DNA from 2 places in the Nonomuraea sp. MTCD27 genome. Region 1 is predicted to be linked to the other one. Evidence: riboswitches for the same ligand, from Rfam matches in the RefSeq annotation. Region 1 holds a riboswitch; the other holds the start of a gene.
The links. A riboswitch is a leader RNA that binds a small molecule or an ion and turns the genes downstream of it on or off. The one in region 1 is predicted to bind S-adenosylmethionine.

Region 1 (14,693 bases):
ACGATCAGGATGTACGGGTCCTCGAGCACGGCCTCCATGCGGTCCGAGTCGGTGACGAAGTACATCGACGTCATGCCCTTGTCGAAGCGCATGCCCTCGGTGAGCTCGAGCTCCAGGCCGAAGGTGTTGCTCTCCTCGACGGTGATGACGCCTTCCTTGCCGACCTTGTCCATCGCCTCGGCGATGAGCGAGCCGATCTCGGCGTCGGCGGCGGAGATGGAGGCGGTCGAAGCGATCTGCTCCTTGGTCTCCACATCCTTGGCCAGCTTGGAGAGCTCCTCGCTGACCCGCTCGACAGCCGCCTCGATGCCCTTCTTCAGAGCCATCGGGTTGGCGCCGGCGGCCACGTTGCGCAGGCCCTCGCGCACCAGCGCCTGGGCGAGCACGGTGGCGGTGGTGGTGCCGTCGCCCGCGACGTCGTCGGTCTTCTTGGCGACTTCCTTGACCAGCTCAGCGCCGATCTTCTCCCATGGGTCCTCGAGCTCGATCTCCTTGGCGATGGAAACACCGTCGTTGGTGATCGTGGGAGCGCCCCACTTCTTCTCCAGCACGACGTTGCGCCCCTTGGGACCCAAGGTCACCTTGACGGCGTCGGCGAGCTGGTTCATACCGCGCTCGAGACCGCGCCGGGCGTCCTCGTCAAACGCGATCATCTTGGCTGCCATAAGGCTAGACCTCCCAGATGCAGGGTGGCTTGTCGTGGACCGAGCCGACGCCCGCGACGGCATGGGTCCGCATCTCCGTTCGGCAGACCCCATCGTCTCGATCCGAGTTGGCACTCTGCTGCACAGAGTGCCAACGAACTGTTTAGCACTCTACCCTGCCGAGTGCAAGCGAACGCCCCCTGCCCCCCTACTCCCGCCCAGGTCAGTGCGTCGGTACGGCGAGCCGCCCGGAGCGGCTCGCCGCACGCGAGTCGGCGAAAGAGAGGTGACGGTTCGCACGGACTGCGCTGCCGTGCGATCCCGCCCGGTGCATACCAGTGATGAAAATCAGACCGCGCGGACAGACTCCGCCTGCGGTCCCTTCTGGCCCTGCGTGATCTCGAACTCGACGCGCTGCCCCTGTTCGAGAGATCGGTACCCGTCCATCATGATCGCTGAGTAATGGACGAATACATCCTTACCACCGTCTACCGCGATGAAGCCGTAGCCCTTGTCCGCGTTGAACCACTTGACGGTGCCCTGCGCCACTTCCGACTCCTCTTACTGGTCTCCCAGATCTCGCCCATTCCTCCGCGGGACCTGTAATCGCATGACTTAACGGAAAATCAGCCAGACGATCGCCCTCGACCATACCTGTGGCAAGGGGTTTGGCAACAGAGTCAATCTGCAAATCGCGTATTTCTTCGCAGCGAAGACCCTTCAACGTTGAATTACCCCAGGAAAAGCAGAAGGCGCCCACTAGGGGCGCCTTCAAGAGTGTGCTCCGCGGGACTCAGCCGCCGGCAACCGCCGGGATGATGGAGATCTGAGTGCCTTCTGGTGCGGGAGTGTCGAGACCCTCGGCGAATCGGACGTCCTCTTCCCCAACGTAAACGTTGACGAAACGACGAATCTTGCCCGATTCATCCAGAATTCTCGCGCCGATCCCCGGGTAGTCAGAGTCCAGCTTGGCGAGCACGTCACGAAGAGTCGCACCCTCGCCACTCACCTCGGCGCTACCCCCGGTGTACGTGCGCAGAATGGTGGGAATCCGCACAGAAACGCTCATGGTTAAAGTCGCCTTTCCTGATTGTCAGACAGTCGCGCGGAACGCGTCGAGAGAGGGCCGGATCACGGCCGTGGGCGTGGCGTCGTCGCTGATCGCGTCGAGCGTCTTGAGCCCGTCACCGGTGTTCAGCACCACGGTCTCGGCCTCGGGGTCGAGCCGGCCGCTCTCGGTGAGCTTCTTCAGCACGCCCACGGTCACCCCGCCGGCGGTCTCGGCGAAGATGCCCTCTGTCGAGGCCAGGAGCTTGATCGCGGCCACGATCTCCGGGTCCGTGACGTCCTCGACGCCCCCTCCGGTGCGCCGCGCGATGTCCAGCACGTACGGCCCGTCGGCGGGGTTGCCGATGGCCAGCGACTTGGCGATGGTGTTGGGCTTGACCGGCTGCACGACGTCGTGCCCGGCCTTGAACGCCGTGGACACGGGCGAGCACCCGGCGGCCTGAGCGCCGAAGATCTTGTAGGGCGTGTCCTCCACCAGGCCCAGCGCCACCAGCTCCTTGAAGCCCTTGTCGATCTTCGTGAGCTGCGAGCCGGACGCGATGGGAATGATGATCTGCTCGGGCAGGCGCCAGCCGAGCTGCTCGGCGATCTCGTACGCGAGTGTCTTGGAGCCCTCGGCGTAGTAAGGCCGCAGGTTGATGTTGGTGAAGCCCCACTTGTCACCCAGGGGGTCGCCGATCAGCTCGGAGCAGAACCTGTTGACGTCGTCGTAGGTGCCCTCGATCCCGATCAGCTTCCCGCCGAACACGCGGGCCATGGCGATCTTGGCCTGCTCGAGGTTGGCCGGGATGAACACGCACGCGTCGAGCCCCGCCCGCGCCGCGGCGGCGGTGACCGCGCCCGCGAGGTTGCCCGTGGAGGAGCAGGAAAGCGTGTGGAAGCCGAAGTTGCGGGCCGCCTCGACGGCCATGGCGACCACCCGGTCCTTGAAGGAGTGGGTGGGGTTTCCCGAGTCGTCCTTCACGTAAAGGGACTTGATGCCGAGCGCCCGCCCGAGGTTTCCGGCCTTGACCAATTTGGTCCAGCCGGGGTTCATATTCGGCTTGGTGGCCACGTCGGCCGGCACGGGGAGCAGTGAACGGTAACGCCAGATGTTGGCCGGACCCGACTCGATGTCCGCGCGGGTCACGTCGCCGAAGGAGTAGGCCGCCTCAAGCGGCCCGAAACACTCCTGGCAGGCGAAGCTGGGACCCAGCGGGTAACGCGCGCCGCACTCGCGGCAGGACAGAGCTTCGGCGGGACCAAAGTCAAGCGACATGAAGCGAGGCCTTCCCTCATCTTCGCCCACGGCCACCTTGACCGCGAACCGGAATTGGCACCTTGTCCCGGTCGGCCTCGCAGGTCGCGAGTCGAAACCGGGAGGGTTGCCGGGGCTTCGCAGGGCCGGTCCCTCCACCCCTCTGGATGAGCAATATGCAGTTGTTGAAAAGGACTCTACCCGCTTAAGTGGCCGAAATTACCACCCGTCTCACCATGCGAGACGGGTGGTCTCAGCGATAGTCCTCACCCAGCACGCCCTGAACGTATTTGCGGGCCTGGTGGATGCGTGACTTGGCGGTGCCCAGCGGGATGCCGAGCTGCTCGGCCACCTCGTTGTAGTCCAGCTGGACGATATCGCGCAACACCAGCGCCTGCGCCAGGTCCGGCTTGTCGGCCTCCAGCGCCTCCATCGCGTCGAGCAGGTCGAGCCGCGAGCCCGCGATCACGCTGACCCGTTGCACGTCGGGCTTCTGCATCGGCAGTTCGTCCGAGCTCTGCTCGGCCGCCCGCCGCTTGAGCGACCTGTACGTGGTCCGCGCGCAGTTGGCCGTCACGATGTGCAGCCAGGTGCTGAACCTGGCCCGCCCCTCGAAGCGCCCGATGTTGCGCGCCACGGCCAGCAACGTATCTTGCGAGGCCTCCTCGGCGTCCTGGTGATAAGGCAGGATCCGGGCGCAGTGTCGCATCACATCCGGCTCTATCCGCGCCAGGAGCTCGCCAAGTGCGCGATGATCTCCAGCAGCGGCGGAGCGGGCGAGTTCCTCGGTTAGCTCATCAAGCGCCATAGCTGGGATCCTATGATCGAAGGGAGCCTTGATGAACAGCGTCCTGCTGGCCTCGAACAGAGGTCCGGTCTCCTTCACCGTCTCCGACGGCGGCGAGCTGACCATGAGGCGCGGCGGCGGCGGCCTGGTCTCGGGGCTGTCGGGAGTGGCCAAGGACGACGGCGTGCTGTGGATCTGCGCCGCGCTGTCCGACGGCGACCGCAGTGCCGTACGCCTGGCCTCCGGCGGCCGCATCGACCACGCCGGCTACGACACGGGCCCCCTGCGGATGCTGGACATCCCGCCCGCCACGTTCCACCGCGCCTACAACGCCGTGGCCAACTCCACCCTGTGGTTCATCAACCACCTGCTCTACGACATCCCCAACTCGCCCAACTTCGGCACGAGGTTCGCGCGCGAGTGGGAGTCCTACCGCGACTACAACGGCGCGTTCGCGCTGGCGCTGGCCGAGGAGGCCGGGCACGGCGCGCGCGTGATGGTGCAGGACTACCACCTGACGCTGACCCCGGCGATGCTCCGCGCCGAGCGGCCCGACCTGCGCATCGCCCACTTCAGCCACACGCCGTGGGCGCCGCCCGAATACTTCTCCCTGCTGCCCGACGAGGTGGCCGGCGAGGTCCTGGAAGGCATCCTGGGCGCCGACCACGCCGGGTTCCTCACCGACCGGTGGGCGCAGGCGTTCATGGACTGCTGCGAGCGGCTGCTCGGCGCGGAGACCGACCGCGTCGGGCGCAGCATCACCTACGACGGCCGGACGACCCGCATCGGCGTCCACAGCCTGGGCGTGGACGGCACGGCGCTGTGGGAGCGGGCCTGCGAGCCCGACGTCGAGTCGCACATGACCGCGCTCAGGGAGCAGGTGGGCGACCGCCGGCTGATCGTCCGCATCGACCGCACCGAGCTGTCCAAGAACATCACCCGCGGCCTGATCGCCTACCGCGAGTTCCTGGCGGCGCACCCCGAGTGGCACGGCAAGGTGGTGCACCTGGCCTTCGCCTATCCCAGCCGGCACGACCTGCCCGAATACCGCGAATACACCGCGTCGGTGCAGCGCCGGGCCCAGGAGATCGAGGCCGAATACGCCACCGAGGACTGGGACCCGGTGATCCTCAACGTCAACGACGACTACCCGCGTTCGCTGGCCGCGTACCGGATGGCCGACGTGCTGCTGGTCAACCCCATCCGCGACGGGATGAACCTGGTGGCCAAGGAGGGCCCGGTCCTGTCGGAGCGGTGCGCGCTGGTGCTGTCGCGGGAGGCCGGGGCCGCCGCCGAGCTGGGCCCGCACGCCCTCATGGTCAACCCGTACGACATCAGCGGCACGGCCGTCGCGCTGCACGACGCGCTGGTCATGCCCGAGGACGAGCGGCGCATGCGCCGCGACAAGCTGCACGCCGCCGCGACCGCGCTGCCGCCGCAGAAATGGCTCGCCGCCCAGCTCGACGCGCTCGCCTGACGCTCTCGCCTAGCATGGGAGCGCGACCGCGTCCCTCTGTCCCGCGGGAGGCTGCCGGGTGACCACGGTCTTACCGCCCGTCCGACTGATCAGAGACCGCCCGACCTGGCTCGTCTACCTGCTGCTCAGCACGTTCGCCACCTACCTGTACGGCCTGAGCGCCGCCCTGCCGCTCCTGCGCGCCGACCAGCGCACGTCGGCCACCGTGGCCGGCCTGCACGGCACCTCCATGGCCCTGGGCACGATCGCGGCCGGGCTCCTGCTCCCCCTGCTGACCCGCAGGTTCGGCCGGCGCGCGACCAGCTGGATCGGCCTGGCCGGGATGAACGCCGGCCTGCTCGTGGTCCTGCCCACCGACGCCCTGGCCCTGACCCTGCTCGGCTACGGCGTGGCCGGCGGCTTCAGCTCGATCCTGCTCTACACGTCCATGGCGGCGCTCAGCGACCACCACGGCCCGGCCGGGCCCGCGGCGATCAGCGAGGCCAACGCGGTCGGCGTGCTCGTGGGCATGGGGATGACGTTCGGGCTCAGCGTGGTCGCCCAGACAGCGCTCGGCTGGCGGGCCGCGCTGCTGCTCACGCCGGTCGCCAGCGTGCTGCTCGCGCTGGCCATGGGCCGGGTCTGGCCCGACCGGCGGGCCGCGGGCCCCGGCGCGGGCACGGAGGCCGTCGCCCGGCCCGGCTGGCGCTTCCACCTGGCGGGCCTGGTGCTCTTCTGCTGTGTGGCGCTGGAGTTCAGCTTCAACCTGTTTGCCGCCGACCTGTTCGCCGACCGTACGGGGCTGAGCGCGGCCACGGCGGCCACCGGGCTGACGGCGTTCGTGGCGGGGCTGGCGGCGGGCAGGTTCGCCGGGGCGCGTCTGGCGCTGCGCCTGCCGCCCACGCCGCTGTTCGCGGGGGCGCTGGCGGTGACGTTCGCGGGCTGGCTGCTGTTCTGGCTGAGCACCCAGCCGGTGCTGTCCTACGCCGGGCTCGTGGTCTGCGGGCTCGGCGCCGCCCTGCACTTCCCACTGGCGCTGTCCGCGCTGATCGCCGGCTCCGGCGACCGGGCGGACCTGGCGGCGGCGGCCTCGCCCATCTGGGCGGGCGCCGCCATGGCCGTCGGTCCGCTGGCGCTCGGCGCCCTCGCCGACGGCTTCGGCACCAGGACCGCGTTCCTGATGGTGCCGGTGCTCATCGGCCTGGCGGTCGCCGGGGTGCTCAGTTCCAGTCGGCGTGCTTGAGCGTGTCGGCCAGGCCCGGCGTGTTCCACTGGTCGACCACCAGGATCCTGCTCTGCGGCAGATACCACTCGCGCTGGGTGAAGTGGGTCCGCACCTTGGTCCCGGCGTCGGAGTAGGAGACGCAGGTGGACTTCCAGGCGTTGTAGGCGGCCTTGTGTCCCGGCCCGACCTGGCGCAGGCCCCTCGTCACCTTCGGGCCGATGAGCTCGTACCACTTCCGGTTGAAGGGGCAGGGTTGCACGTCCGTCGCCGTGTAGAAGGGGCGCTTGCCGGTGTAGGGATTGAAGCCCTCGGCGCCCTGCTTGATGTATTTGGGACCGAAGACGTAGAAGGCGTCGCACTCGGGCGTGCCCCATCCCTGCGCCTTGCCGCACTTGCCGGTGACGACCTGGACCGCGTCGGTGCCGGTGCCGTACACCTTCCACTGGATCGGGATGTAGAGGGTCAGGCCGTTGCGCAGCTTGAGCTGCTGGGCGGGAGCGGCGCTCGCGGGCAGGGCGGTGGCGAGGAGGGTGGCCGCGGCGACACCCGCGGCGGCGAGAAGGGCAGAGTGACGCTTGTGCATGCGCCCGACCCTAGAGATCGCGACTTGCAGACCAGTCACGAACGGCTGAACGCCGACGCCAGCTCACCCAGCAGCGCCACGACCCCCTCGGGACCGTCCACCACGATGTCGGCCCGCTCGGCCAGGGCGGTCACCTCGGCGGAGCCGCTGCACACGGTCACGCCCGGCAGCCCGGATGCGCGTACGGCGTCGAACGCCGCCAGATCTCCCAGGTCGTCACCGACGAACATCACCGACCGGGCGGCCCGCTCCGCCAGGAACAGGCTCAGCGCGTGCCCCTTGTCCATGCCCGGCGGCCTCAGCTCCAGCACCATGCGCCCGGGCTCGACCACCAGCCCGTGCTTCTCCGCCAGCTTGGCCAGCGGCTCGCGCAGGACGTCCAGCGCGCCCTCGGGGTCGGGGCTGCGCCTGGTGTGCACGGCCACGGCCCTGGCCTTGTCCTCGACGCGCACGCCCGCCAGCCCGAGCGAGTCGAGCAGCAGCGGCAGCTCCGCCTCGGCCCGCGGCACGCCCGGCGGGGGCGGGGGCGCGGAGATCCGCCCGTCCTCCCAGCGTTCGAAGCCGTAGTGGCCGAGCACGACCAGCCCCGGCACGTCGGCCAGGCCCGGTCCGAGCTCCAGTGCGGTGGCCGCGGGCCTGCCGGTCACGATGGCCACCGCGAGGACGCGGGCGCCCAGGTCGGCGAGAACTTCGGGCGCCTTCGGGTGGATCACGGCGGCGGCGGGGTCGGGCACGATCGGCGACAGCGTGCCGTCGAAGTCGAGCCCGATCACGGCGCCGGCCGGATCGCTCAAGATCGCTTCCATTCCAGGGATGTTCCTCACGCGGCTGCCGTACCCAGCCGGTCAGGGACGCATGCCAAGCCTTCTGGCGGCGCGCTCGCGCTGGCGGGTGGACCGTAATCTGCGCAGCCGCTTGACCAGCATGGGGTCCTGCTCGAGAGCCTCCGGCCGGTCGATCAGCTCGCCGAGCAACTGGTAGTAGCGCGTGGCGGAGATCCCGAAGGTCTCCTTGATGGCCTGCTCCTTCGCGCCCGCGTAGCGCCACCATTGGCGCTCGAAGGCGAGGAGCTCGTGATCGCGGTCTGAGAGTGGTTGGCGGGACGGGTCCTGGGCAGCATTGTCACCGCTGAGCGGTGCTCCCATGGTGTCCTCCTCGAAAGGGGCGGGCGACGATCACGTCGCACGCACGCGGCCCGTGGCCATCGTAATGTGCGGAGTGCGGCTGTTCACGGCGGAATGAGAGACGCGCCTGGCGGCGTGTTCCACCTCGGCTGTTCAGCAGCCTGACATCCGACTTTCTTTCACTTTATTGCCTAAAAGCCGACAGATCGGAACTACTCCGCGTATCGGTCTGTTTACCGAAGCGTCGGGTTGAGCGGGCGCTCGCGTGTCACAATGCACGAGCAGAATCGGCGGCCCCTCCCCTCCCGCCCGAGGTCCGACGTGTACCACCTGTCCGTTGCACTGATCTCCATATTGTCCGCGGTCTGGCCCGTGCCGGCGCCGCCCGTCTCAGAGCGCTGGCAGGCGTGGCCGGTGGCTCAGGTCTTCCCCGGCACGGTGCCGGGGCTCAGCCCTTCCGGGGCCCGGGTCACGTACGAGCTGGCCGGGGTGGCCCCCGAGGCGCCCTGCCGGGCCGCCTTCCAGCCCGCCGCCGTGCGCCCCGGCTGCCGCACCGCCCTGCGCGCCACCTACGCCGACAGCACGCAGACCTTCGTCGTCACGGTGGGCATCGCCGTGCTCGACCGGCCGGCGCTCACCGCGCTCGGGGCCGGCCCGCGGGGCACTGGTCCCGCCGCGACGGCGCCGCCCGAGACCGTGCGACCTGGAACCGTGCGACCCGAGACCGTGCGACCCGAGACCGTGCGACCCGAGACCGTGCGACCCGAGACCGTGCGACCCGAGACCGTGCGACCCGAGACCGTGCGACCCGAGACCGTGCGACCCGAGACCGTGCGACCCGTGGCCTTCCCCGGCGGGCCGGCCGCGTGGTTCGGCGACCGGCAGTACTTCACCGGCGTGGTGGTCGGGTCCGGGGAGCACTACGTGGTGGCGACGGCCGCCGGATACGCGGACGGGCGGGCGTACCAGCCGGGCGACCGCGTCGTGCCGCGGCTGCGCGACGCCGCCCGGCAGCTCGCGGCGACGCTGCACCGGGCACTGACCGGATGAGGCGGCTCCTCCTCCCCGTCCTGCTGGCCGGGCTGGCGGCCGGGATCGCGGCGGCCCCCACCGCGCACTCCGACGACGTGGGCGAGGCCGCGCGGGCCGGGCAGTGGCAGCTCGACGCGCTGCGCCTGCCCGAGGCGTGGCGGTCGAGCAGGGGCGAGGGCGTGCTGGTGGCCGTGCTCGACACCGGCGTGAACGGCCACCACCCCGACCTGGCCGGCGCCGTCGTGCAGGGCCCCGACCTGACGGGCGCCGGCAGGGGGCTGTGGGGGCCGCACGGGACCGCCATGGCCAGCCTGATCGCCGGTCGCGGGCACGGCGACGGCCACCGGGGCGGCGTCCTGGGCGTGGCGCCCGCCGCCAGGGTGCTGTCCGTCAGGGTCACGCTGGAGAACGGCGACCCGCTGCGCCAGAAGCACCACTCGGGCTGGGGCGACGCGCTGGCCAGGGGCATCCGGTACGCGGCCGACCGCGGCGCCGACGTGATCAGCATGTCGCTCGGCGGCGGCAGCGGCGCGTGGGAGGGGTCGGCGTCGGAGGAGGAGGCCGTCCAGTACGCGATCGGCAAGGGCGCCGTGCTGGTGGCCTCGTCGGGCAACGACGGAGCCGCGGGCAACCGGAAGAACTTCCCCGCCGCCTACCCCGGCGTGATCGCGGTGGGCGCGGTGGACCGGCGGATGAAGGTCGCCGGGTTCTCCAACCGGCAGGACTACCTGTCCGTGGTCGCCCCCGGCGCGGAGATCGTCACGGCCGACGGGGACGACTCGTACGTGGTCGGCGACGGCACCAGCTCGGCCGCGGCCATGGTCGCGGGCGTCGCCGCCCTGATCCGGTCCGCGCATCCCGACCTGTCGCCCTACCACGTGCGGATGGCCATCGAGCTCGGCACCCGGCGGCGGCCCGAGGACGGCTACAGCCCCGCCTACGGGCACGGCGTGGTCGACGCGCCGCTCGCGCTGCGGGAGGCCGGCCGGCTGGACGTGCCGGTGCCCGGGGCTGCGCGGCCGGGGCCGTACTTCGGCGACGGGCCCGCGCCCGGCTCCCGGATGCCGGTGGTGGCGGGGATGTTGCTGCTGGTGGTCGTGATGTCGGCGCGGGTGGTCGTGCGGCATCGGGGGCGCGAAGGGGATTCAACCTAGCAAGCGCTTGTGTGATACTCCGGCTATGACGTACGCGATCGACGGCTGGTTCGCCATCGAGGGGGACGCCGTCCGCCTGCTCGGCACCAGGTGCGCGGCCTGTGGCACGGTCTGCTTCCCGCCCCGGCGGGAGTCGTGCCCTAATCCGCGCTGCGAGGGGGCGGACATGGAGGAGTTCCCGCTGCCGCGGCGCGGGCGGGTCTGGTCGTACACGAACGCCTGCTACCCGCCGCCGGCGCCGTACGTGGCGGCGCAGCCGTACGAGCCGGTGACGCTGGCCGCGGTCGAGCTCGACGAGGTGGGCATCGTGGTGCTCGGTCAGGTCAGGGGCCTGACGGTCGACCAGCTCGCGGTGGGCATGGAGCTGGAGCTGACCTCGGGACCGCTGGCCGACGGGCCGCTGGTGTGGATGTGGGGGCAGGCTTCATGAGCGTCGTGGTGCTGGGGACCGGGATGCATCCGTGGGGGAAGTGGGGGCGGCCCTTCCTGGAGTACGGCGTGGCGGCCGCCCGCGAGGCGCTGCGGGACGCCGGGGTGGCGTGGACCGACGTGCAGTTCGTGGTCGGGGCGGACACGATCAGGAACGGCTACCCGGGCTTCGTCTCCGGCGCCTCCTACGCCAGGGCGCTGGGCTGGTCGGGCGCGCGGGTGGCCTCCTGCTACGCGGCCTGCGCGTCGGGGGCCCAGGCGCTGGACATCGCGCGTACCAGGATCCTGGCGGGGTTGTGCGACGTCGCGCTCGTGATCGGGGCGGACGCGGCGCCGAAGGGCTTCTTCAAGCCGGTGGGCGGTGACCGTCCCGACGACCCCGACTGGCTGCGCTTCCGCCTCCTGGGCGCCACGAACCCCGCGTACTTCGCCCTCTACGCCCGCCGCCGCATGGCCCTGCACGGCTCGACCCCGGAGGACTTCGCCGCCGTCAAGGTCAAGAACGCGCTGGCCGGGTCGCTCAACCCGCTGGCCCGCTACCGCAAGCCCGTCACCGCCGAGGAGGTGCTGGCCTCGCCCATGGTCGCCGACCCGCTGCGCCTCATGGACATCTGCGCCACCTCCGACGGTGGCGCGGCGGTGGTGCTGGCCTCGGAGTCGTACGCGCGCCGCCTGGGCGCGCCGCTCGTCCGCCTGGCCGCCATCTCCACGGTCACCCCCGTCTTCCCCAACACGGTGCTGGAGCTGCCGGACTTCGCCACCGACTCCTGCGTCGCCGTACCGGCCCCCGAGAGGCCCTTCAGGGCGGCGCTCGCGTACGCGGCCTACGAGGAGGCCGGGGTGGGCCCGGAGGACGTGTCGCTGGCCGAGGTGTACGACCTGTCGACGGCGCTGGAGCTGGACTGGATGGAGGACGTCGGGCTGTGCCCGGCCGGGGAGGCGGACAAGCTGCTGCGCGAGGGGGAGACCGCGCTCGGCGGCCGGATCCCGGTGAACCCGTCGGGCGGCCTGGCCTCGTTCGGCGAGGCCATCCCGGCCCAGGCCATCGCCCAGCTCTGCGAGCTGACGGCGCAGCTCCGCGGCCGGGCCGGGGCCCGCCAGGTCGCCGGCGCCCGCGTGGGCCTGGCGGCCAACCAGGGCCTGTTCGGTCACGGCTCGGCCGTCATCGTCACCACGTGAGAAGGCCCCCCGGGACGACTCCCGAGGGGCCCTCCTGACGCGAGGTCAGCCGACGTGCACCACGTCGTGCGTCTCGGCGAAGTGGCAGGCGCTCTCGTGCGCCGTGCCCGGACGGATCTGCAGCAGGGGCTCCTCCTCCGCGCAGATCTCCTGGGCCTTCCAGCACCGCGTACGGAACCGGCACCCGCTGGGCGGGTTCGCGGGCGAGGGCGGGTCACCCTGGAGGATGATCCGCTCGCGCTGCTCGCGCCCCTCGGGGTCGGGCACCGGCACCGCCGACAGCAGCGCCTGCGTGTACGGGTGGGCCGGCCGGTCGTAGATCTCCGTGTCCTTGCCCAGCTCCACGAACTTGCCCAGGTACATCACGCCCACCCGGTCGGAGATGTGGCGCACCACCGACAGGTCGTGGGCGATGAAGATGTAGGCCAGGTTGAACTCATTCTGCAGCCGCTCCAGCAGGTTGATGACCTGCGCCTGGATCGACACGTCGAGCGCGGAGACGGGCTCGTCGCAGACGATGATCTCCGGCTGCAGCGCCAGACCCCGGGCGATGCCGATGCGCTGCCGCTGGCCGCCGGAGAACTGGTGCGGGTAACGGTTGATGTGGTCGGGGTTGAGCCCCACCACCTCCAGCAGTTCCTGCACCTTCTTGCGCCGGTCGCCCTTGGGGGCGACCTCCGTGTGGATCTCGTACGGCTCACCGATGATGTCGCCGACGGTCATCCGGGGGTTCAGCGAGGTGTACGGGTCCTGCATCACCATCTGGATGTTGCGGCGCATGGCCTTGAGCTCGCCGCCCTTGGCCTTGCCGATGTCCCGGCCGTTGATCTTGACCGAGCCCGAGGTGGGCCGCTCCAGCGCCATCAGCACCTTGGCGAGCGTGGACTTGCCACAGCCCGACTCGCCCACGATGCCCAGCGTCTCGCCCTTGTTCAGATCGAACGACACGCCGTCGACGGCCTTGATCGCGCCGATCTGCTTCTTGAAGAGGATCCCCTGGGTCAGCGGGAAGTGCTTGACCAGATCGCGTACCTCGAGGATGCGCTCACTGCCGTTCGCCATCGAGGACCTCCCTCCAGTAGTGGCAGGCGCTGCCACGCGTGCCGCTGATCTCGTAGAGCGGGGGGACGTCGGTCACGCAGTTGTCCTGCCGGTACGGGCACCGGGGATGGAACGCGCATCCTGACGGCAGGTCCAGCAGGTTGGGCGGCAGGCCCTTGATCGCGTACAGGTCCTGGCCCTTCTGGTCGACCCTGGGGATCGAGTCCAGCAGGCCCTTCGTGTACGGGTGCGCCGGAGCCTTGTAGATGTCGTACACGGGGGCCTTCTCCACGATGCGGCCTCCGTACATGACCGCGATCTTGTCGGCCACGTCGGCGACGACGCCCAGGTCGTGGGTGATCAGGATCAGGCCCATCTGGCTCTCGCGCTGCAGCTCGGCCAGCAGTTCCATGATCTGCGCCTGGACGGTCACGTCGAGCGCCGTGGTCGGCTCGTCCGCGATCAGCACCTCGGGGTCCAGCGCGATCGACATGGCGATCATGATGCGCTGGCGCATGCCCCCGGAGAACTGGTGGGGGTAGTCGTGCACGCGCTGCCTGGCGGCCGGGATGCGGACCCGGTCCATCAGCTCGACGGTCCTCTTCAGGGCGTCGGACTTGGACATGCCCCGGTGCACCCGGAACATCTCGCTGATCTGCCAGCCCACGGTGAAGACCGGGTTGAGCGCGGAGAGCGCGTCCTGGAAGATCATCGCGATCCGCTGGCCGCGCACCTGCGTGCGGGCCTCCTCCGACAGCTTGAGCAGGTCGGTGCCCCTGAAGCGGATCTGCCCCTTGGGGATGACCGCGGGCGGCATGTCGAGGATGCCCATGATGGCCTGGGCCGTCACGGACTTGCCCGAACCCGACTCGCCCAGCACCGCGAGCGTCTCACCGGGGCTGACCGTGTAGCTCACGCCGTTGACCGCTCGTACGACACCTGCCCGCGTACGGAACTCCACGTGCAGGTCCTCGACCGCGAGCAGCGGTTCGTCGCCCAGCCCTCCCTCGGCGGGCAACACATCCGAAGACGTCTTCTTCACTTGATCCCCCCTTCTACCTGAGCTTCGGGTCGAGCGCGTCGCGCACGGCGTCGCCCATCATGATGAACGCGAGCACCGTGATGCTCAGGAACACGGCCGGGAACACCAGCGGCAACGGAGCCTCCAGGAACCTGTTGCGCGCGTCGGCGATCATCAGGCCCCATGAGATGTCCGGCGACTGCACGCCGACACCCAGGAACGACAGCGCGGCCTCGGCAGCGATGAAGCCGCCCAGGTTGATCGTGGCCACCACGATGACGGGGGCCAGCGAGTTCGGCAGCAGGTGGCGGAACATGATCCGGCTGGAGCCGGCGCCCAGTGCCCTGGCCGCGACCACGAAGTCCTGGTTCTTCGCCGTGATCACCGCGGCCCGCATGATGCGGAACACCATCGGCCAGCCGAGCACCGCCAGCGCGAGGATCACCAGCAGGATGCTGTTGGCCCGGCCGCGGAACGTGGCCGCGATCAGCAGCGCGCCGAGGATCGGGGGGATGGCGAAGAAGATCTCCGTGACCCGCGAGGACACCGTGTCGACCATGCCGCTGCGGAACCCGGCGATGATGCCGAGCAGGCCGCCCACGAACGTGGTGATGATCGTGGTGAGCACGCCGATCACGATGGAGTTGCGGGCTCCGTAGATCGTCCTGGCGTAGACGTCGCAGCCGAGGTTGTCGCGGCCGAACAGGTGGCCC
Region 2 (14,693 bases), on a different contig from region 1:
GTGCCGTTGGTGATGTCGGCGTGCGCCGGAACGGCCAGCGACATCATGGCAACGGCTCCGGTGACGACCATGACCTTCTTCAGCACGAGGGCTCCTCTCAGTTTCGCGGCCTGCGCCGCAGGTGCTTGCTCGAGAGTGAAGTGCTCCGCCACTTGGGGGTTGGCGCAACGCAATCACTCGATGACAATGGGTAAACGTTATCGCAAGTTGGCGACTTTGAGTAGTCATTCGATGACGATGCGTATCATCGGCCAGTCATGAGATAGTCCAGACATGTGGCTCACCTGGCGCGTCGCAACGGAGCGCGCGCTGTACGGCGAGGAGGGCTTCTACCTCCGCGAACGCCCGTCAGGCCACTTCCGCACCTCGGTCAGCGCCTCGGCGGCCTTCGCCGGGGCGGTGCTGGCGCTGCTGGCGGAAGTGGACGCCGAACTGGGCGAACCCGACGTGCTCGACCTGGTGGACATCGGCGCGGGGGAGGGCGTGCTGGTCACCCAGGTGCTCGACGCCGCCGAGCCACGGCTGCGCGACCGGCTGCGCGTCACGGCCGTGGACCTGTCCCCCCGGCCGGAGGGGCTGCCCGAGCGGGTCGAGTGGTCCAGCAGCCTGCCCTCCGACATCACCGGGCTGGCCATCGCCAACGAGTGGCTGGACAACGTGCCGCTCGACGTGGTGGAGCAGACTCCCGACGGGCCGCGGCTCGTCATGGTCGACGTGCACACGGGCGAGGAGCGGCTCGGCGGGCCGCTGCGACCGGCCGACCGCGTCTGGCTCGAGCGGTGGTGGCCGCTGACCCGCGTGGGGGCGCGCGCGGAGATCGGCCGCCCGCGCGACGAGGCGTGGGCCTCGGTCCTCGTCCGCCTCACCAGCGGCCGGGCGATCGCCATCGATTATGCACACCCTGTGGACAACCGGCCGCTGCACGGAACGCTGACTGGATACCGCGACGGGGCGGTCGTCGCCCCCGTACCCGACGGGACCTGCGACATCACGGCTCACGTCGCGCTCGACGCGTGCGCGGAGGCCGGGCGGCGGGCCGGCGCGATATCCACAACCTTGTCCACACAGCGCGCGGCGCTGCGGGACCTGGGGCTCACCGGCACGCGTCCGCCGCTCGACCTGGCCCGCACCGATCCGCGCGGCTACCTCCGGGCCCTGGCGAGGGCCTCGGAGGAGGGCGAGCTGATCGACGCGTCGGGGCTCGGCGGCTTCGGCTGGCTCAGCCAGCGCCGCTGAGCTCCGCCTCGGCCGGCGCGACTGAGCTCCGTCTCGGCCGGCGCGACTGAGCTCCGTCTCAGGCGGTGGCGCTGAGCTCCAGGGATTCGAGTCCGCGGATGATGTAACCGGGCTTCCAGGCCGGCTCCTGCCGCAGCTCCAGCTTGGGGGCCCGGTCCAGCAGCGCGCCGAACGACTCCACCAGCTCGATGCGGGCCAGCGGCGCGCCCAGGCAGAAGTGGATCCCGGCGCCGAAGGAGATGTGCGGGTTGTCGGCGCGGCCCACGTCGAGCCGGTCCGGGTCCTCGAACACCGCCGGGTCCCGGTTGGCCGAGCCGAACAGCAGCGCCACCTCCGAGCCGCGCGGGATCCGTACGCCGTGGACCTCGATGTCCTCCAGCACCCAGCGCTCGAACATCTGCAGCGGCGTGTCCCAGCGCATCAGCTCCTCGACGGCCGTGGGCAGCAGCGAGCGGTCCTCGCGCAGCCGGGCCAGCTCGCCGGGGTTCCTGAACAGCGACCACCAGCCGTTGCCCGTCACGTTCACGGTGGCCTCGTGGCCGGCGTTGAGCAGCAGGACGCAGGTGCCGACCAGCTCGTCGTCGGTCAGCTCGTCGATCTGGGCGAGGGCGCTGATGAGGTCGTCGCCGGGGTCGGCCCGGCGCTCGGCGGCCAGGGACTTGAGGTAGCCGGCGAACTCCGACGCCGCGCGTACCGCGGTGTGCTGGGCCTCGGGGGCGGGGTTGAGCTCGTACATGCCGCAGATGTCGGCCGACCAGGGGCGCAGCAGGTGGCGGTCCTGGTCGGGGATGCCGAGCATCTCCGCGATCACGGTGACCGGGAGCGGCTCGGCGACCTCGGCGATCAGGTCGCCGCCGCCCTTGTCCACGTACGCGTCCACCAGGCCCCCGGCGATGGCCCGGACCCGGGGGCGCAGCGACTCGACCATGCGCGGCGTGAACGCCCTGGAGACCAGCCGGCGCAGCCTGGTGTGCACCGGCGGCTCCACGTCGAGCATGCCCGCCCTGATCACCCGCCAGAACGGCTCCTGGAACTCCGGCTCCGGCTCCCTGCCGAACTCCTCGTGGGTGGCCACGTGCAGGTAGGAACGGCCCAGCCGGCGGTCTCTGAGCAGCGTGTTCACGTCGGCGTGCCGCGCGATGAGCCACTGGCCCGTCGGCTCGAAGTAGCTGACGGGCGCCTCGCGTCTCAGCTGGTCATAGACCCGGTACGGGTAAGCGACAAAATCCGGATTCCAAGGATCAAAGCCCACTATTGCATCTTAGGAGCGGGGTCCTCCTGCTTCGCATGCCTGCCGCGCATCCGGATGTTGAGCAGCTCCACGATGACCGAGAACGCCATCGCGAAGTAGATGTAGCCCTTGGGGATGTGCTGGTCGAGACCCTCGGCGACGAGCACCACGCCGATCAGCACCAGGAACGCCAGCGCCAGCATCTTGATGCTCGGGTGCGCGTCCACGAACCGGCTGATGGGCCCGGAGGCGAACAACATCACCAGCACCGCCACCACGACGGCCGCGATCATCACGCCGAGCTCGTCCACCATGCCGACGGCGGTGATGACGGAGTCCAGCGAGAACACGATGTCCAGGATCATGATCTGCACGATCACCGAGGTGAAGGAGATGGCGGCGGCCTGCTTGCCGTCCTTGCCGGGGCCGGGCTCCATGCTGTGGTGGATCTCGGTGACGCTCTTGCCCAGCAGGAACAGGCCGCCGAGCAGCAGGATCAGATCGCGTCCCGATATCTCCTGGCCGAGGACCGTGAACAGCGGCTCGGTGAGCTGGACCACCCATGACAGGCCGAGCAGCAGGAGCAGGCGGCTGATCAGGGCCGCGGCCAGACCGAGCACGCGGGCCCGGTCCCGTTGTTCCGGTGGGAGTTTCCCGGCCAGGATGGAGATGAAGATGATGTTGTCGATCCCCAGCACGATCTCCAGGGCGACCAGGGTGAAGAAGCCGATCCAGATCTGTGGGTCGGCCACCCATTCCAGCATCTGCGTACCTCCATGACTCATGGCTGACGGGGGTTTCCGGTAGCAACGAGTCAGGGGCCGGATTAGTTCGCGGCTTGCGATTCCTACCCTGGTGTCGGTTATAGTGCCGAACGTAGGTCATGAGTGCCAGCGACAAGCCCCGGCTAGCTGGCCGGCAACCCTCGCGTCCGCGGCGGGGTGCCCCGGGTGAAGACCTGGTCCGTCACGAGGTGTGGCGGGCAAGCGCGGGCTCCGTGGCTGCTCCCAGGGGTCCGACGACCCTGAGGAGGTTCGCCGTGTCCACTCTGACGATCTTCAGCTCCACCCCTGCCGCCGGGACGACGGCTCCCCCGGCCGCCACCGGCCGGACCATCCCCGCCGTGCTCGGCGCCGACCTCGAGGTGCCGGTCAAGGGCGGCCGGCTGGTGGGGTACGCCAACCTGGACTACGCCGCCAGCGCCCCCTGTCTGGAGCCGGTCAGCGCCGCCGTCGCCGCCGCGCTCCCGGCCTACTCCAGCGTCCACCGCGGCGCCGGCTACGCCTCGCAGCTCACCACCGCCAGGTACGAGCAGGCCCGCCACACGGTCAGGGCGTTCGTCGGCGCCCGCCCGGACGACGCCGTGATCTTCACCCGCAACACCACCGACGCCACGAACCTGCTGGCCGGCTGCCTGCCTGCCGGGACCACCACCGTGGTCTTCGACACCGAGCACCACGCCTCCCTGCTGCCCTGGCAGCGGTCCGTCCGGCTGGCGCCGCCCGCCTTCCCCGGCGAGGCCGTGCGCGCCGCCGACGAGGCGCTGGCCGGGATCGACGGGCCGAAGCTGCTCGTGGTCACCGCCGCCTCGAACGTCACCGGCGAGCTGTGGCCGATCGCCGCCCTGGCCCACATCGCGCACCGCCACGGGGCCCGCATCCTGGTGGACGCGGCGCAGCTGGTGCCGCACCGGCGGCTCAACCTCACCGCGCTCGACCTGGACTACGTGGCCTTCTCGGGGCACAAGCTGTACGCGCCCTTCGGTGCCGGCGTGCTGGTCGGGCGGCGGGACTGGCTGGCCGACGGGGAGCCGTACCTCAAGGGCGGGGGTGCGGTTCGCTCGGTCGGGGAGAGCGCCGAGTGGCACGACGACCCGGAGCCGCGCCACGAGGCGGGCACCCCGAACGTGCTGGGCGCCATCGCCCTGGCCGCCGCCTGCGACGCGCTGACCGCCACCGGCTGGACGGCCCTGGTGCGCGAGGAGGAGCGGCTGATCGCCCGGCTGCGCTCGGGGCTGGCCTCGATCGACGGCGTGCGGGAGCTGTCGCTGTGGGGGGACGATCACCCGCGGGTCGGCATCGTGTCGTTCACCGCGGCCGGCTACTCGGCCCGTGAGGTGGCCGAGGTGCTGTCCAGCGAGTACGGCATCGGGGTGCGCGACGGCAAGTTCTGCGCGCATCCCTTTGTCCGGCACCTGCTGGGTACGGCCGACGGCGGGTGCGAGGACGACACGGCCTCCGCGGTGCGGGCCTCGATCGGCATCGGCAGCACGCAGGAGCACGTGGACCGGCTGATCGAGGCGGTGCGCGACCTGGTCACCCGCTGACGCTCAGCGGTTCGGCGGCTTGCGGTGCTGCGGCGGCTCGTCCGAGACCAGGGCGTCGATGTCCCTCATGTCCTCGTCGTTGAGCCTGCCGGAGGTGGGTGCGGCCGGCTGCCTGGGCACGTCCGGCTGCTCCCGGGTCGTCTCCGCGGGCGTCGTGGGCCCGCCGACGTGGCCGGTGGGCGTCGTGCCCGTGGTCCTGCCCGGGGTGTAGGCGGCGAGGTCGTCCTCGGCCGCGCGCCGCTCCGAGCGCCGGCGGAACATCGCGTTGAAGATGCCGTCCAGCCCGATCCGGCCGCCGCCCAGCGCCAGGAACAGCAGGCACAGCGCGCCCAGCGCCCCCGGCAGCTCCCAGCCGCCGCCCTCGGTCAGGATGCCCCTGCCCCCGTGCACGAACGCGATCGCGCCGAGCATGTTGAGCAGCAACAGCAGCGCCACCGGGCGCACCAGCAGGCCGAGGATCAGCAGGATGCCGCCCACGGTCTCGACGAACATCGCGTACCCGGCGGCCAGCTCGGGCATCGGGATCTGCATGTCCCTGAAGCCCTGCGTGGTGGCGCCGTGGCCGCTTGCCCACTTCTGCCACCCGTGGGCCACGAAGATCACGCCGGTGGCGATTCGCGCGATCAGTGCCGCCACATCAAAAAGAACTCTCTTCATGGTGATTTCTCCCCCCGTTCCCGATATTCCTCCCCATGTCCGGCTTCGGGATGCATTTCCATACCATGTCTTGACCAACCCCCCTGCTGGATCACCAGCGGCGACGGTGGCAGCATGGCCGTATGACGGAACGTGTGGTCGGAATCGGCGCGGGCGCGAAAGAGCTGGCCACCGAGGACATGATTCTCAACATCGGCCCTCAGCACCCGTCCACGCACGGGGTGCTGCGGCTCCGGCTGACGCTCGACGGCGAGCGCATCGCCACCGCCGAGCCGATCATCGGCTACATGCACCGGGGCGCGGAGAAGCTGTTCGAGGTACGCGACTACCGTCAGATCATCATGCTGGCCAACCGGCACGACTGGCTGTCGGGCTTCGCCAACGAGCTCGGCGTGGTGCTCGCCGCCGAACGCCTGCTGGGCATGGAGCCGCCGGTCAGGGCCGTGTGGGCGCGCACGCTGCTGGCCGAGCTCAACCGGGTGCTCAACCACCTGATGTTCCTCGGCTCCTACCCTCTCGAGCTGGGCGCGATGACGCCGCTGTTCTACTCCTTCAACGAGCGCGAGCGCATCCAGGCCGTCATGGAGGAGATTTCCGGCGGGCGCATGCACTACATGTTCAACCGGGTCGGCGGGCTCAAGGAGGACCTGCCGCTCGGCTGGCTCGACCGGGTGGCCGAAGCCGTCGCGGAGACCCGGCGCCGCGTGCCCGACATCGAGAACCTCATCCTGCACAACGAGATCTTCGTCGCCCGGACCAAGGGGGTGGGGGTGCTGACGCGGGAGCAGATCATGCAGTACGGCGTCAGCGGCCCCGTCTCCCGCGCCTCCGGGGTGGACTTCGACCTGCGCCGCGACGAGCCGTACCTGGCCTATCCCGAGCTGCCGGTGAAGGTCGTCACGCGGAGCGGGGGCGACTGCCACGCCCGGTTCGAGGTCCTGCTCGAACAGCTCAAGGTCTCGCTCGACCTGGCCGAGGCGTGCGTCGAGCGGCTGCGCTCGCTGCCGCCCGGGCCGATCAACCAGCGGCTGCCGAAGGTGCTCAAGGTGCCGGAGGGGCACACGTACGCGTGGACGGAGAACCCGCTCGGCATCAACGGCTACTACCTGGTCTCCAAGGGGGACAAGACGCCGTGGCGGCTCAAGCTGCGCTCGGCCTCCTACAGCAACATCCAGGTGCTGCGCGAGATGCTGCCCGGTCACCTCGTGGCCGACATGGTGGCGATTCTCGGCTCCATGTTCTTCGTGGTGGGTGACATCGACAAGTGAAGGCCGCCGACGCCACCGACCGCGACAAATACGTCGACTGGCTGCGGGCGCTCAGCCTGATCGTCGTGGTGGTGTGGCACTGGGCGTTCACGATCCTGCAGTGGAAGCCGCACGGGCCCGAGCCCACCAGCCCGCTGGGCTTCACCTCGGGTCTGTGGATCCTCACCTGGCTGCTGCAGGTACTGCCGCTGTTCTTCTACGTCGGCGGGCATGTCCACCTGCTGTCCTGGCGCCGGGCCCAGACGCGGGGCGTGGGCATCGGCTCGTTCGTCTGGCGGCGCATCCGCGCGCTCGCCTTACCGGCGCTGTTCCTGTCCGGGGTGTGGGTCGTCATCGGGGCGGTGGTGACGTACACGTTCGGGGTGGACTGGATGTGGCGGGTGGTGCTGCTGGTGCTCAGCCCGCTGTGGTTCCTCGGCGTCTACCTGGTGCTCATCGCGCTGCTGCCGGTGTCGCTCTGGCTGCACCGGCGCTACGACGTGCTGACCCTGATCTGGCTCGGCGGCGCGGCACTGGTGGTGGACGTGCTGCGCTTCCGGTACGGGATCGACGGGGTGGGCTGGCTCAACATGGTCATCGTCTGGGGGCTGGCGCACCAGGCCGGGTTCTTCTACGACCGGGTGGTGGTCCTGCCCAGGCGCTATGACGTGGCCCTGCTGTGGACGGGGCTGTTCGCGCTGTTCGGGCTGGTCTACTCGGGCATCTACCCCGGCTCGATGGTGGGCGTGCCGGGTGACAAGTGGTCGAACATGGCGCCGCCCACGTTCGTGATCGTGGCGCTGCTGCTGTTCCAGATCGGGCTGGTCGAGGTGCTGCGGCCGGCCATGGAACGCGTGCTGGAGCGCCCGGGCTGGCAGCGGGTCAACGACTTCATCAACCGGTACTCGCTGCCGCTGTTCCTGTTCCACACCACCGGGATGGCCATCTCGCTGGGGCTGTCGTGGTGGTTGTTCGGCAGCCTCGGCGACCGGATCCCGCCGGACGTGGTGTGGTGGCTGGAGCGGCCGATCGCCGTCCTCGGCCCCCTCATCTGCACGGCCCCGGTCATATACCTCTTCGGCCGCCGCCGCACCCCGGTCAGGCAAATGCAGGACAAGGGTGTCGGCGGGTCCATAAGCTCTGAGCATGGCTGACATCGCCTTCCGGGCCAACGCCGAAGACGAGCGGATCATCCGCGCCGCCCTGCGGGAAGGTGAGCGGCCCAGCGACGTCCTGCGCCGCGCATTGCGCCTGCTCCAACGCGAGATGTGGCGCGACCGGCTGACCACCGGCGCCCGCCCGGCCGTCGAAGGGCTGGGCGAGCACAACTAAGAGCTGTTTCTCAGTCCCGCTTCTGGTCGTCCGGCTCCTTGGGGACGCGGCAGGCGTGCTCCAGGTAGAGGGCGGCGCAGATCAGCACGACACAGGACACGAACGACGCCGTAGCGACGAAGAACTCGCCCCGTGGCGTGTCCCGCTCGAGGATCCGGACCGTGTAGAGGGCGAACCCGGCGAACACGCCGCCGAACACCGCCCCCGCGTACGCCGACGCCTTCGCCAGCGCCGCCAGCCGGGCCACGGCCAGCGGCTCCACCGGCTTGGTGCCCGGTTTCCGGTCGATCCTGGCCTTGGTCGCCCAGGCGGTGTAGCCCTCGCCCAAGGCCAGCAGCAGCACCGTGGGGATCGCGGTCCACGGCATGAGGGGCAGCTCGGAGTAGAACGGGCTGATCGCCGCCATCGTGAGCAGGGCCACGACGACGACGATGCCGACCAGGTGGCCGGGGTGGGTGGGCTTCAGCTTCAATCGGGCCTCTGCAGCTTCAGGTCTTCGCGCAGGCGTACACCCTGCCTGTCGACCCCCTCCAGCAGCTCCGCCACCCGGCCGTGGCCGGGCAACCGGCCCTCGGGGTCGGCCTTCGACCAGGGCACGAGCACGAACGCGCGCTCGTGTGCCCGCGGGTGCGGCAACGTGAGGTCGGGGTCGTGGCAGACGGTCTCGCCCACGACGATCAGGTCGAGGTCGAGCGTGCGCGGCCCCCAGCGCTCCGCGCGTACGCGGCCGAAGGCGTTCTCCACGCCCTGCGCCCGCTCCAGCAACGTGCGCGGCTCCAGCGTGGTCTCCGCGATCACGATCGCGTTGAGGTACGGGCGCTGCCCGCCGGGCCCCCCGACGGGGTCGGTCTCGTAGACGGGCGACGCCTTGACGAACTCCAGCCCCGGGGCGTCGAACAGCGTGTCCACGGCACCCTGCAACGTCTGGAACCGGTGTCCCAGGTTGCTGCCGAGAGAGAGCACGACCTTCATGCGCGGCTCCGCTCGATGGTCACGATCACGTCGTCGAACGGCAGCGGGATCGGCGCCGCCGGTTTGTGCACGCTCACCTCGACCTTGTGCACCAGCTCGCTGGCCAGGCACACGTCGGCCAGGCGCTGCGCGAGCGTCTCGATCAGCTCGACCGGCTCGCCCGCCACCACCTCGACCAGCGCCTGCGCCAGCTCCCCGTAGTGGACGGTCTTGGTGAGGTCGTCGCCGGCCGCCGCCGGCGCGGTGTCGAGGAACAGCGTCGCGTCCACCACGAACTCCTGCCCGAGCTCCCGCTCGGCAGCGAGCACGCCGTGCCTCCCCCGGGCCCGCAGGCCCCTGAGAGCGATGCGATCAGCGCTCAAGCTCGCCTTCCTCCTCCTCGTCGTCGTCTCCCTGGAGCACCGGCGAGCCGTGGTGCATCCACAGCCGCCAGCCCTGCGAGGTGCGGATGTAGACGTTGCTCGCCACCACCTTGCCCGCGGCGAAGCTGGCCTCACCCTCCTCCCCGGCGGTCAGGATGTTCTCCACGCAGGTGAGGACGGCGACGTCACCCAGCACGGTCGTGTTGACGTCGGTCAGCACGAACTGGATGTAGGTGGTGTTCGCCATGATCAGGGCCCATGACCGCAGCACCTCCGAGCGGCCCGTCAGCAGGGTCCAGCCCGGGTGCACGCAGCTCACCTGGTCGTCGGTGGAGTCCTCGGCCCAGATCTCGGTCATCTTGTCGAGATCGGCGCTCTCGATCGCGGCGTAGAACTCCTGGTTGACCGTCTCGATGGCGGCGGTGTCGACGCTCATGTGTTGGCTCCGGCTCTCTTCCATGCGGCGGCCACGCGCACGGCATCGGCATTGGGACCTACCTCGTGCACGCGTACGCACCAGGCGCCCGCGTCCGCGGCCAGCGCGGTCACGGCCAGCGTGGCGTCGTCGCTGCGACTGAACGGCCGGGGCGTGCCGTCGGGACCCGCCAGCAGCCGCCCCAGGAATCGCTTGCGCGACGCCCCGATGAGCAGCGGGTAGCCCAGCTCGGCCAGCCGCGGGATCCCGGCCAGCAGCGCCCAGTTGTGCTCGGCGTTCTTGGCGAAGCCGAGGCCCGGGTCGAGCACGATCTGCTCCTCCGTGACGCCCTCGGCCAGCACCAGATCGACGCGCTTGCTCAGCTCCTCGCGCACCTCCGTGACCACGTCGGTGTAGACGGCGCGGGTGTCCATGTCATGGCTGTGACCGCGCCAGTGCATCACCACGTAGGCGACTCCGGTCGCGGCCACCACGCGCGCCATCTCCGGGTCGGCCAGCCCGCCGCTCACGTCGTTGACGAGCTGCGCGCCCGCCTCGACCGCGGCCCTGGCCACCTCGGCCCGCATCGTGTCGACGCTGACCGGAACTCCCTCGGCGCGCAACGCCCTGATCACCGGGACGACCCTGGCCAGCTCTTCCTCCAGGGGCACCCGGGCGGCACCCGGGCGGGTGGACTCGCCACCCACATCGACGATGTCGGCGCCCTCCTGGACCAGGTCAAGGCCGTGCCGGATGGCGGCCGCCTCGTCGAACCACATGCCGCCGTCGGAGAACGAATCGGGCGTCACATTGACCACACCCATGACGAGGCACCGCTCCGCACCTCCCGGCACGCTGATGGGCACGCTAGTCATGGGCCAAGCCTAGGCGCTTCCCCACACCTGGTGACATCGTGGGTACCCCGTTCGGTCTTCAGCGGCCCAGGATGAGCGCCATGGCCTCGGATCGGGTGCTGTCACTGGTGCGGAAGCTGCCGCGGACGGCCGAGGTGACGGTCTTGGCGCCCGGCTTGCGCACGCCACGCATCGTCATGCACAGGTGCTCGGCCTCGACCACCACGATGACCCCGCGCGGCTCCAGCACCCGCATCAGCGAGTCGGCGATCTGGGAGGTCATGCGCTCCTGGACCTGGGGCCGGCGGGCGAACACGTCGACCAGGCGAGCCAGCTTCGACAGGCCCGTGACCTGGCCCTTCTCGTTGGGGATGTAGCCCACGTGGGCCAGCCCGTGGAACGGGACGAGGTGGTGCTCGCAGGTCGAGTAGACCTCGATGTCACGGACGAGCACCATCTCGTCGTGGTCGACGTCGAAGACCTTGTTGAGCACCTCTTCGGGCGTCTGGCCGAGCCCCGAATACTGCTCGGCCATGGCGCGGGCGACCCGGGACGGAGTCTCGAGCAGGCCGTCGCGATCGGGATCCTCGCCGATGGCGTAGAGGATCTCGCGAACGGCCTTCTCGATCCGCCCCAGGTCGACGTGGTCCTGCGTCACGCACTGTCCCCTGACGGCAGGGCGTCCTGGTGCCCCGTGGTGAGCGAGCCGTTGGCCGACTGCTCCTTCGGGGTCAGGATCGGCGGGCGGTCGGACGGGAGCCGCTTGCCGTAGCCCGCGTAGGACGGACGGTGCTCCTTCACCACCACCGGCGCGAAGATCTGCAGCACCATGTCGCGGGAGAGGGTCTCCTTCTCCATGAGCTGCAGCACCAGGTTGTCGAGCACGTCGCGGTATTCGACCAGGATGTCCCACGCCTGGTCGTGCGCCGTCTCGATCATCCGGCGGACCTCCTCGTCGATCGTGGAGGCGATCTTCTCGGAGTAGTCGCGCTCGTGGCCCATCTCGCGGCCCAGGAAGACCTCGGCCTGGCCGGTGCCGAACTTGCGGGCGCCGAGCTGCTCGCTCATGCCGTATTCGGTGACCATCCGGCGGGCGACGGCGGTGGCCTTCTCGATGTCGTTGGAGGCGCCGGTGGTGGGCTCGTGGAAGACGAGCTCCTCCGCCGCGCGGCCGCCGAGCAGCATCGCGAGCTGGTCCATCATCTCCGACCGGGTGGCCAGGAACTTGTCCTCCATCGGCAGCGTCATCGTGTAGCCGAGCGCGCGGCCGCGGGACAGGATCGTGATCTTGTGCACCGGGTCGGAGTTGGGCAGCGCGTGCGCCACCAGCGCGTGACCGCCCTCGTGGTAGGCGATCATCTTCTTTTCCTTGTCGGACATGACCCGCGTCTTGCGCTCGGGCCCTGCCATGACACGGTCGATCGACTCCTCGAGGACGTCCATCGAGATCAGCTTCTGGTCGGCCCGCGCGGTGAGCAGGGCCGCCTCGTTGATCACGTTGGCCAGGTCGGCGCCGGTGAACCCGGGGGTGCGGCGCGCGATGACGTCGAGGTCGACGTCGGGCGCGAACGGCTTGCCGCGGCCGTGGACCTTGAGGATGCCCTTGCGGCCCTCGAGGTCGGGGCGGTCGACGGTGACCTGCCGGTCGAACCGGCCGGGACGCAGCAGCGCCGGGTCGAGGATGTCGGGCCGGTTGGTGGCGGCGATGAGGATCACGCCACCCTTGACGTCGAAGCCGTCCATCTCGACGAGCAGCTGGTTGAGCGTCTGCTCGCGCTCGTCGTGACCGCCGCCCAGGCCGGCGCCGCGGTGGCGGCCGACGGCGTCGATCTCGTCGATGAAGATGATCGCCGGGGCGTTGGCCTTCGCCTGCTCGAACAGGTCGCGAACACGCGAGGCACCGACACCGACGAACATCTCGACGAAGTCGGAGCCGGAGATGGAGTAGAACGGCACACCGGCCTCGCCGGCGACGGCGCGGGCCAGCAGCGTCTTACCGGTGCCGGGCGGGCCGTACAGGAGCACGCCCTTGGGGATCTTGGCGCCGATCGCCTGGAACTTGGCCGGGGCCTGCAGGAACTCCTTGATCTCCTGGAGCTCCTCGATGGCCTCGTCGGCACCCGCGACGTCGGCGAACGTGGTCTTGGGGGTGTCCTTGGTGATGAGTTTGGCCTTCGACTTCCCGAAGTTCATCACCCGCGAGCCGCCGCCCTGCATCTGGTTCATGACGAACAGGAAGATCAGCACGATGATGACGATCGGCAGGAAGCTCACCAGGATGCTGACGAGGAAGTTTTCCTGCGGCACGTCGGTGGTGAAGCTCTTGGTCTTCTTCGCGGCGACCTGAGCTTCCAGCTCGTCGGTCAGCTTGGCGCCATAACCGGTGACCCAGTAGGACTGGATGAGTTTGGTCGGGGTGTCGCCCTGCTTGACCACGATCGGGCTGTTCAACGTCAGCTCGATGCGCTGGTCCTTGTCGACGATCTTGGCGTTGCTGACGTTTCCGGCGCGAATCTGCTGAAGAACCGTGGACGTGTCCGCCTGCTTGAAACTACCGCCGCCACTCCAGAGCTGGGTGACGAGCAGGAGCAGCACGACGATGCCCAGGATCCACAGCAGTGGCCCACGTGTAAATCGCTTGAGATCCATCCGATGCGGAACCCCTTGCGGGCCCGTCCCTTCCTGACCATGGCCTGGAACCCCGGGCATGCCCGGGGCCGCGGCATCCGACACCGCGACTTCTGACTACCCGAAGGGGACGCACGGTCACCCTTCCGGAGTCTGAAGGTACACCGGCAGAGCGCACGGAGGGACCCGCCGCTACACCGGCCTTGCCCTATCAACGTACGTCACGTTGCGCGATGTTCCCGGCCATGGCGGAGAGTGCTACTTATAAACGTGTGGTGCCAGAGTTCCGATGAACGGCAGGTTCCGGTATCTCTCGGCGTAGTCGAGCCCATAACCGATGACGAACTCGTTGGGAATGTCGAAGCCCACATATTTGACGTCGATCGGCACCTTCACGGCATCGGGTTTGCGCAGCGCGGCGCAGATCTCCAACGAGGCCGGATTGCGCGACTTCAGGTTTTCCAGCAGCCAGTGCAGGGTCAGGCCGGAGTCGATGATGTCCTCGACGATCAGCACATGACGGTTCAAGATGTCGGTGTCGAGGTCTTTCAGCACGCGCACGACGCCGGAGGACTTGGTGCCCGCACCGTACGACGACACCGCCATCCAGTCCATCTGCACCGGGACGTGCAACGCTCTGGCCAGGTCGGCCATCACCATGACGGCGCCCTTCAACACGCCCACGAGCAGGATGTCCTGACCCGCGTAATCCTCGTCGATCCGCCCGGCAAGCTCTTTGATCTTCGCCTGGAGCTCGTCCTCGGGAATGAGGACCTTTTCCAGGTCATTGCCCATGTCGGCAGCGTCCACCTGTGGTTCCTTACGGGATGGGACTGATGGCGAATATCAGGGTGCCATACCGCCGTGCGGCGGCCAGACCCCCGGGTAGGTCCACGGCCTTCTGCCCGCGCCACCGCGTGATCAGCCGGTCCACGGCGAGCACATGGGTGGCGGACAGGGCTCCGGACGGGGCGCCCGCGGCGAGTGCCGCCTTCCGCAACACCCTTCGCCTGACGGCATCGGGCAGCTTCTCCAACTCCGCCACCGCGAGCTTTATCGACACGCCGATATCGCTAAGAGCGCAATTCTGGTACGCCGTCTCGGCCCATTGATCGAGCGCGTCCGCGTCCTCGCGCGCCATCCCGGCAGTCCTGGCGAGCGCCTCGGCCACCCCCGGACCGAGCTCCGCCTCCAGCACGGGCAGCACCTTCCGGCGGACGCGGACCCTCGTGTAGCGGGGGTCCTCGTTGTGCGGGTCGTCCCAGGGGTCGAGACCCAGGGCCCGGCAGGCGGCGACGGTGGTGGATCTGGGGAGGTGGAGCAGGGGGCGGCGGTAACGGCCGGCCGTGGCGGCCATGCCGGACAGCGAACGGGGCCCGCTGCCCCTGGCCAGGCCCAGGAGGACCGTCTCGGCCTGGTCGTCCCTGGTGTGG

Region 2: it holds a riboswitch for S-adenosylmethionine, as region 1 does, so the genes downstream of both, ACBJ59_RS14480 (aminotransferase class V-fold PLP-dependent enzyme) here and thrC (threonine synthase) in region 1, are expected to answer to the same signal.

The regions. Positions count from the first base shown of each region.
Region 1 covers NZ_JBGNUW010000040.1:21,107-35,799, reverse strand. The annotation lists gene groL (chaperonin GroEL) at 1-665, opposite strand, end outside; gene ACBJ59_RS59245 (cold-shock protein) at 993-1,193, opposite strand; gene ACBJ59_RS59240 (MoaD/ThiS family protein) at 1,438-1,713, opposite strand; gene thrC (threonine synthase) at 1,738-2,970, opposite strand; SAM riboswitch class I at 2,984-3,123, opposite strand; gene ACBJ59_RS59230 (RNA polymerase sigma factor) at 3,203-3,757, opposite strand; gene ACBJ59_RS59225 (trehalose-6-phosphate synthase) at 3,789-5,213, shown strand; gene ACBJ59_RS59220 (sugar MFS transporter) at 5,272-6,435, shown strand; gene ACBJ59_RS59215 (hypothetical protein) at 6,413-7,000, opposite strand; gene otsB (trehalose-phosphatase) at 7,036-7,806, opposite strand; gene ACBJ59_RS59205 (DUF3263 domain-containing protein) at 7,846-8,145, opposite strand; gene ACBJ59_RS59200 (hypothetical protein) at 8,539-9,174, shown strand; gene ACBJ59_RS59195 (S8 family serine peptidase) at 9,171-10,310, shown strand; gene ACBJ59_RS59190 (Zn-ribbon domain-containing OB-fold protein) at 10,336-10,740, shown strand; gene ACBJ59_RS59185 (lipid-transfer protein) at 10,737-11,918, shown strand; gene ACBJ59_RS59180 (ABC transporter ATP-binding protein) at 11,964-12,980, opposite strand; gene ACBJ59_RS59175 (ABC transporter ATP-binding protein) at 12,964-14,001, opposite strand; gene ACBJ59_RS59170 (ABC transporter permease) at 14,015-14,693, opposite strand, start outside.
Region 2 covers NZ_JBGNUW010000004.1:471,926-486,618, reverse strand. The annotation lists gene ACBJ59_RS14500 (chaplin family protein) at 1-86, opposite strand, end outside; gene ACBJ59_RS14495 (SAM-dependent methyltransferase) at 274-1,236, shown strand; gene ACBJ59_RS14490 (cytochrome P450) at 1,295-2,488, opposite strand; gene ACBJ59_RS14485 (TerC family protein) at 2,488-3,231, opposite strand; SAM riboswitch class IV at 3,347-3,462, shown strand; gene ACBJ59_RS14480 (aminotransferase class V-fold PLP-dependent enzyme) at 3,507-4,793, shown strand; gene ACBJ59_RS14475 (DoxX family protein) at 4,797-5,450, opposite strand; gene ACBJ59_RS14470 (NADH-quinone oxidoreductase subunit D) at 5,573-6,718, shown strand; gene ACBJ59_RS14465 (acyltransferase) at 6,715-7,851, shown strand; gene ACBJ59_RS14460 (hypothetical protein) at 7,844-8,029, shown strand; gene ACBJ59_RS14455 (DUF3180 domain-containing protein) at 8,040-8,501, opposite strand; gene folK (2-amino-4-hydroxy-6-hydroxymethyldihydropteridine diphosphokinase) at 8,498-9,001, opposite strand; gene folB (dihydroneopterin aldolase) at 8,998-9,363, opposite strand; gene ACBJ59_RS14440 (nuclear transport factor 2 family protein) at 9,353-9,799, opposite strand; gene folP (dihydropteroate synthase) at 9,796-10,602, opposite strand; gene folE (GTP cyclohydrolase I FolE) at 10,712-11,290, opposite strand; gene ftsH (ATP-dependent zinc metalloprotease FtsH) at 11,287-13,281, opposite strand; gene hpt (hypoxanthine phosphoribosyltransferase) at 13,519-14,070, opposite strand; gene tilS (tRNA lysidine(34) synthetase TilS) at 14,081-14,693, opposite strand, start outside.